One region of the Pseudoxanthomonas sp. 22568 genome, then DNA from elsewhere that is predicted to be linked to it. Evidence: riboswitches for the same ligand, from Rfam matches in the RefSeq annotation. Region 1 holds a riboswitch; the other holds the start of a gene.
What was found. A riboswitch is a leader RNA that binds a small molecule or an ion and turns the genes downstream of it on or off. The one in region 1 is predicted to bind glycine.
Positions count from the first base shown of each region.

Region 2: linked by a shared signal. The riboswitch ahead of ACTJI2_RS15315 (trimeric intracellular cation channel family protein) and the one ahead of gcvP (aminomethyl-transferring glycine dehydrogenase) in region 1 are both predicted to bind glycine.

Region 1 covers NZ_JBQENC010000016.1:22,711-26,373, reverse strand. The annotation lists gene gcvP (aminomethyl-transferring glycine dehydrogenase) at 1-2,038, opposite strand, end outside; glycine riboswitch at 2,091-2,204, opposite strand; gene ACTJI2_RS17285 (VOC family protein) at 2,372-2,827, shown strand; gene ACTJI2_RS17280 (multidrug effflux MFS transporter) at 2,824-3,663, shown strand, end outside.
Region 2 covers NZ_JBQENC010000012.1:96,981-100,643, reverse strand. The annotation lists gene ACTJI2_RS15320 (3-deoxy-7-phosphoheptulonate synthase) at 1-550, shown strand, start outside; gene ACTJI2_RS15315 (trimeric intracellular cation channel family protein) at 871-1,488, opposite strand; glycine riboswitch at 1,600-1,691, opposite strand; glycine riboswitch at 1,702-1,794, opposite strand; gene ACTJI2_RS15310 (GNAT family N-acetyltransferase) at 1,850-2,371, shown strand; gene ACTJI2_RS15305 (acetyl-CoA hydrolase/transferase family protein) at 2,717-3,663, opposite strand, start outside.

The sequences.
Region 1 (3,663 bases):
CGTGCTGGTGGATGATGTTGCAGATCTCCACCACGTCCTCTTCGAACACGCCGTGGGTAGAGGGGTAGGTCATCATGATCGCGGCCAGGCGATCGCTGTACTTCTCGGCGGCGCGGCGGATGTCCTCGACATCGACGTTGCCGTTGCTGTCGCACTTGGTGACCACCACCTGCATGCCGCACATCTGCGCGCTGGCCGGGTTGGTGCCGTGCGCGGATTCGGGAATCAGGCAGATGTCGCGCTTGGCCTCGCCGCGCGAGCGGTGGTAGGCGCGGATGGCCAGCAGGCCGGCGTATTCGCCCTGCGCGCCGGAGTTGGGCTGCAGGCTGACCGAGTCATAGCCGGTGCATTCGACCAGCATGGCTTCCAGGCCGTCGATCAGTTCCTTGTAGCCCTGCGCCTGATCGGCCGGGGCCAGCGGGTGCAGGTTGCCGAACTCCGGCCAGGTCACCGGGATCATCTCGGCGGTGGCGTTGAGCTTCATGGTGCAGCTGCCCAGCGGGATCATGGTGCGATCCATCGCCAGATCCTTGTCGGCCAGCGCACGCATGTAGCGCAGCAGTTCGTGCTCGCTGTGGTGGGTGTTGAACACCGGGTGGGTCAGGAACGGGCTGGTGCGGCGCAGGGCTTCCGGGATCAGCGAGGGGGCGCTGGCGTCCAGCGCGTCGATGCCCGGCAGGGTGGCGCCCGGGGTGGCGAACACGCCCCACAGCGCTTCGACGTCGGCGCGGGTGGTGGTTTCGTCCAGCGAGATGCACAGCGTGCCGTTGCCACGCACGCGCAGGTTGATGCGGGCCTGCCTGGCGCGGGCCAGGATCGCCTCGGCGGCGTCGCCGGCGTCGATGCACAGGGTGTCGAACGCGCTGGCGTGCACCGTGGCGTGGCCGAGCGCGCGCAGGCCTTCGGCCAGGATGGCGGTCAGGCGGGCGACGCGGCTGGCGATGCGGGTCAGGCCTTCCGGACCGTGGTAGACGGCGTACATCGAGGCCATCACCGCCAGCAGCACCTGCGCGGTGCAGATGTTGGAGGTGGCCTTCTCGCGACGGATGTGCTGCTCGCGGGTCTGCAGGGTCAGGCGGTAGGCGGGATTGCCGTCGGCATCCACCGACACGCCAATCAGGCGGCCCGGCATGGAGCGCTTGTAGGCGTCGCGGCAGGCCATGAAGGCCGCGTGCGGGCCGCCGAAGCCGAACGGCACGCCGAAGCGCTGGGTGTTGCCGACCACGATGTCGGCGCCCATCTCGCCCGGGGTCTTGAGCAGGGTCAGCGCCAGCAGGTCGGTGGCCATCACGAACAGCGCCTGGTGGCCGTGGATGATCTCCGCGTCGCGGCCCCATTCCTCCAGCCAGCCGCTGGACGCGGGGTACTGCACCAGCACGCCGAAGTAGTCACCGGCGGCGAGCTTTTCATGGAACGCTTCGGTCGAACGGACGATGTCCACGGTCAGGCCCAGCGGCTCGGCACGGGTCTGCAGGACTTCAATCGTCTGCGGATGGGTGTCGCCGGCGACCAGGAACACGTTGGACTTCGACTTGGCCGAACGCTTGGCCAGGGTCATCGCCTCGGCGGCGGCGGTGGCTTCGTCCAGCAGCGAGGCGCTGGCGATTTCCATGCCGGTCAGGTCGGTGATCATGGTCTGGAAGTTGATCAGCGCTTCCATGCGGCCCTGCGAGATTTCCGCCTGGTACGGGGTGTAGGCGGTGTACCAGGCCGGGTTCTCCAGGATGTTGCGCAGGATCACCTTCGGAGTGTGGGTGCCGTAGTAGCCCTGGCCGATGAAACTCTTGAACACCTGGTTCCGGTCGGCGACGGCGCGGATCTTGGCCAGCGCCTCTTCCTCGGTCATCGCTTCGGGCAGGGCCAGCGGCGCGGCGGACTTGATGTTGGCCGGCACGATGGCGTCGGTCATCGCCTCCAGCGAGTCGTGGCCGACCACGCGCAGCATGTGCGCGATTTCGGCGTCGTTGGGACCGATGTGGCGGGCGATGAAAGCGTCGTGGTGCTCGAGATCGCGAAGCGAGGACGGAGTCTGGGACATGGGCAGGGGCATCCGGAAAAGGCATGAAGCCGGGCGTGCGAAGTGCGCACGTGGGTGCCCCTCTGTCCTTTTGCCTGAGAGTTTGGAAGCGCCGCGGACGAGGTCGCGGTGGTGCTTCGTGCCCCTTCGGCGCCGGCGCGTGGCCGATCTCTCCAGAGTGTTTGCAGCGGGGGTGGTATCGGGCCTGAGCGATTACGGGCGTTTGCGCCTTCGGCAGCGGGTTTCCCCGCTTCTCCCACCTGGGTCTTGCGGCGCGGATTATAGCCTGCGGCCGCCCGCATCGTCCCGGTTGGCCTTACCATGTCCGGCCCCCCGCGCCGGCCATCCCTGTTCATGAATGCGCCCCCTTTCCGACTCCTGCGCCTGGACCACATCGTCCTGCGCGTCCGCGACCTGGCGGCCATGCGCGCCTTCTATTGCGGGGTGCTGGGCTGCACGGTGGAGCGGGACCGGCCGGAGCTGGGCCTGTTGCAACTGCGGGCCGGCGAGTCGCTGATCGACCTTGTGCCGGTGGACGGCAAGCTGGGCCGGCTGGGCGGGGCCGCGCCAGGGCCGGAAGGCCACAACGTCGACCACCTGTGCCTGCGGGTGGAACCGTTCGACCGCGAGGCGCTGGCGGCGTACCTGGAAGCGGCCGGGGCGACCCTGGCCGAATTCGGTGAGCGCTACGGCGCCGACGGCATGGGACCGTCCCAGTACCTGCGGGACCCGGAAGGCAACACGGTCGAGCTGAAGGGCCCGCCGACTTCGCCGCCGGTGGACCCTTCGGCGGTCGGGAGCGCGCCATGACCGGCGTCCGCAAGCTGCCGTCCAACCGCCGCCTGGCCCTGCTGCTGGGCGGGCTGGCCATGTTCGGCCCGTTCTCGATCGACACCATCTTCCCCGCGTTCAACGCGATGGGTGCGCAGCTGGGCGCGGACAAGCTGGCGATGCAGCAGGTCATCAGCATCTACCTGCTGACCTACGCGTTGATGAGCCTGGTGCACGGCCCGCTGTCGGATGCGTTCGGCCGGCGCAAGGTGATCCTGGGCGGGCTGTTCCTGTTCCTGCTGGCGTCGATTGGCTGCGCACTGTCGCGCGACATGACCACGCTGCTGCTGTTCCGCGCGCTGCAGGGTTTCTCGGCCGGCGTGGGTTTCATCGTCGGCCGCGCGGTGATCCGCGATGTGCTGCATGGCGACGACGCGCAGCGGCTGATGAGCCAGGTGTCGATGATCTTCGGCATCGCCCCGGCGATCGCGCCGATCATCGGCGGCTGGATCCTGGGCTGGAGCGCGTGGCCGGTGATCTTCTGGTTCCTGGCCGGCTTCTCGCTGCTGCTGTTGCTGACCGTCGGCCTGTGGCTGCCGGAAACCCATCCGCCGGAAGTGCGGGTGAAGGTGTCGCCCAAGCACCTGTTGCGTGACTACTTCGCCATCGCCCTGAATCCGCGTTTCCAGCGGCTGGCGGCGGCCGGTTCGCTGAGCTTCGGCGGCATCTTCCTGTACATCGCCTCGGCGCCAATCTTCGTGATGGATCGGTTGGGCTTGAACGAGCAGCAGTTCGCCTGGCTGTTCCTGCCGACCATCGGCGGCATGACCCTGGGCGCGTTTGTGTCCGGCCGCGCCGCCGGCCGCATCAGCGGC
Region 2 (3,663 bases), on a different contig from region 1:
CGCCTCGGGCCTGTCGTGTCCGGTCGGCTTCAAGAACGGCACCGACGGCAACGTGAAGATCGCCGCCGACGCGGTCAACGCGGCTTCGCATCCGCATCATTTCCTGGCCGTCACCAAGGAAGGCCGCTCGGCCATCGCCGCCACCACCGGCAACCCGGACTGCCACGTGATCCTGCGCGGTGGCAAGGCGCCGAACTACGACGCCGACAGCGTGGAGGCGGCCAGCCAGGTATTGGCGAAGGCGGGCCTGGCGCCGCGCCTGATGATCGACGCCAGCCACGCCAACAGCCTGAAGGATCCGGAAAACCAGCCGCGCGTGATCGAGGACATCGCCGCGCAGATCGAGGCCGGCGAGACCCGCATCATCGGCGCGATGATCGAAAGCCACCTGGTCGCCGGCCGCCAGGATCTGGTGCCGGGCCAGCCGCTGGCCTACGGACAGAGCATCACCGACGGCTGCATCGGCTGGGACGCGTCGGTGGCCGTGCTGGAACGCCTGGCCACCGCCGTGCGCCGTCGCCGCGAGCGCAACGTGTCGCAGGCGGCCTAGTCCGCATCGTGGAGGGCCGCAGGAGCGGCCCGGGCGCGACGGCGATCCGTTCCCCTCTCTCCGGATCGTCGGCGCAATCCCGGGGCCGCTCCTGCGCGGAGCGCCATTCCCCAAGGCAGAAACGCCGGACTCAAGGTAGGAGCGCCGTCCCGGCGCGAGCTGTTTGCTTCAGGACGTCCTGATCTCGAAGCATCCTCGATCCGGGCACCCCGCGAAGAGCTCGCGGCCGGAGGCCGCTCCTACCGGAGGTGCGGATTCCGGATTCAGGTGTTCGTTGACGCGCCCGCGTCTGGAGAAGCCTGCGCCGCCGTGCAACGCGCTCAATGCGTTTCGCCGCGATAGACGAACTTCGGTACGTCCCAGTTGTAGCGGATCGCCAGCAGTCGCAGCAGGAAGCCGCCGCCCAGGCAGCCCAGGGTGGCGGTGGACTCATTCACGCCCGCGTGCAGCAGGAGCAGATACGCCGCGCCGGTCAGCAGCGAGACGCTGGCATACAGTTCCTTCTGGAATACCAGCGGAATCTCGTTGCACAGCACATCGCGCAGCACGCCGCCGAAGGTGCCGGTGAGCATGCCGGCGATCACCACGATGGCCGGCGCGTGCCCGGCCTCGCGCGCGATCGCGCAGCCGATCAGGGTGAAGGCGACCAGGCCCAGCGCATCCAGCCACAGGAACGCCTGGCGAAGATGATGCATCCAGCGGGCGACGAAGGTGGCGACGATGGCCGCGCCGATGGTGTAGCCCAGGTATTCCGGATGCTTCACCCAGCCCAGCGGGTAGTGGCCGAGCACGATGTCGCGCAGCGAGCCGCCGCCGAGCGCGGTGACCGAGGCGATGATGACGACACCGAACAGATCCATCCGCCGACGGCCGGCGGATAGCGCGCCGGTCATGGCTTCGGCGGTGATGGCGACGAGGTAGATCAGGGACAGCAGCATGGGGAAGGTTCCGGCGGGAGGTGGCCGGAACCGGCGGGAATTGCGCGCACGCGGTCCACGCGCGGAGGGCGCGTGGGACGGAACACTCAATTCATGACCGGAATCCGGTGCCGCTCCCGCTGTCCTTTTGCCTGAGAGTTCGGCGGCGTGGGCCGCTTGCCCCTTCGGCGGGTCATCGAAGACCTCTCTCCAGATCGGCGTGGGTGGATGCAGTGGATGGTTGCGTCCAGCAACCGGGCCTGAGCGATTATGGGAGCCTGCGCCTTCGGCGGGAGCCGTGCGGCTCCGCTCTCCTGCATCCGGCGCGCACTTTAGCAGAGACCGATGTGAAAATACCGGCTCCACTGGCCTGCCTGTCCCCATGATCGCCTACGCGCTGCGCTCCGAAACCCCCGCCGACCTGACCGCCATCCGCGCCCTGATCACGGAAGCCTTCGCCGGCGCCGAACACAGCAGCGGCACCGAGGCGGCGATCGTCGACGCGTTGCGCGCGCGCGACGAGCTGACCCTGTCGCTGCTGGCGGAACAGGATGGGCGGGTGATCGGCCACGTCGCGTTTTCGCCGGTGGCCATCGGCAACGGCGCGGCCGGCTGGTACGGGCTGGGGCCGGTGGCGGTGGCGCCGGACTGCCAGGGCGCCGGTATCGGCGCCGCGCTGATCGAAGCCGGCCTGGCCCGGTTGCGCCAGGCCGGCGCGGGCGGCTGCGTGGTGCTGGGCGATCCCGGGTATTACGCGCGTTTCGGTTTCGCGAACGAGGCCGAGCTGCGTTACGAGGGCACACCGGCCGAATACTTCATGGCGTTGACCCTGGATGGCAGCCGGCCGCAGGGGGCGGTGGCGTACAGCGTGGCGTTCGAGGCGACGGAAACCACGCGGGACTGACATTGGCTTTGCCTCCCCCTTCGGAGAAGGGGGATTGAGGGGGATTTGTTCTTGGCGCCAACAGCAAATCCCCCGTCACCTGCTGCGCAGGTGCCCGCCCCCTTTTGCAAAGGGGGCTATCGATGTGGCGCCTTTGCTTATGCCTCCCCCTTCGAAGAAGGGGGACTGAGGGGGATTTGCTCTTGGCGCCAAAAGCAAATCCCCCGTCACCTGCTGTGCAGGTGCCCGCCCCCTTTTGCAAAGGGGGCTATCGATGCTGCGACTTCTGCTTTTACCTCCCCCTTCGGAGAAGGGGGACGGAGGGGGATTGATCAGCCATGCAGCTGTTGAAACGCGCTTGCTCTTTCAGGCCTTCATGCTGCCCGTGTCCAGCCACCGCTGGTGCCACGACAGTGCCTCGGGCAACAGGTGCGGGGTGTGGCGGCCATAGCTGGCATGCAGGGCGCGTTCGAAATAGTCGGTCAGCGCGTCGCGGTAGTCCGGATGCGCGCACTGCGCAATCAGCACGCGCGCGCGTTGCTTGGGCGAGAGGCCGCGCAGATCCGCAAGCCCCTGTTCGGTGACGATGATCGAGACGTCGTGTTCGGTGTGGTCCACGTGGCTGACCATCGGCACCAGCGAGGAGATGCTGCCGCCCTTGGCGGTGCTGGGGCTGAGGAAGATCGAAAGGTAGCCGTTGCGGGCGAAGTCGCCGGAGCCACCGATGCCGTTCTGGATGCGCGAGCCCATGATGTGGGTCGAATTGACGTTGCCGTACAGGTCCGCTTCCACCATCCCGTTCATGCAGATGCAGCCGAGCCGGCGCACCAGTTCCGGATGGTTGGAGATTTCCTGCGTGCGCATGACGATGCGTTCGCGGTAGAAACCGATGTTCTGCTTGAACACCTCGTTGGCTTCCGGGCTCAGCGCGAAGCCGGTGCACGAGGCGCTGCGCAGCACGCCGTCGCGCAGCATGTCCAGCATGCCGTCCTGGATGACCTCGGTGAACGCGGTCAGGTCGCGGAAGCCGCTGGCGCTCAGGCCGGCCAGCACCGCGTTGGGGATGTTGCCCACGCCCGATTGCAGTGGCAGCAGATTGGGCGGCAGCCGGCCCTTTTTCACTTCGTGCTGCAGGAATTCGATCAGGTGCGCGGCGATCCGTTCGCTGGTCGCATCGGCCGGATTGAACGGGCTGTTGCGATCCGGGCCGTGGGTGCGCACCACCGCGACAATCTTGTCCGGGTCGCAGCGCAGCGCGGTGTCGCCGATGCGATCGTCCGGATGGATCAACGGAATCGGCTTGCGGTGCGGCG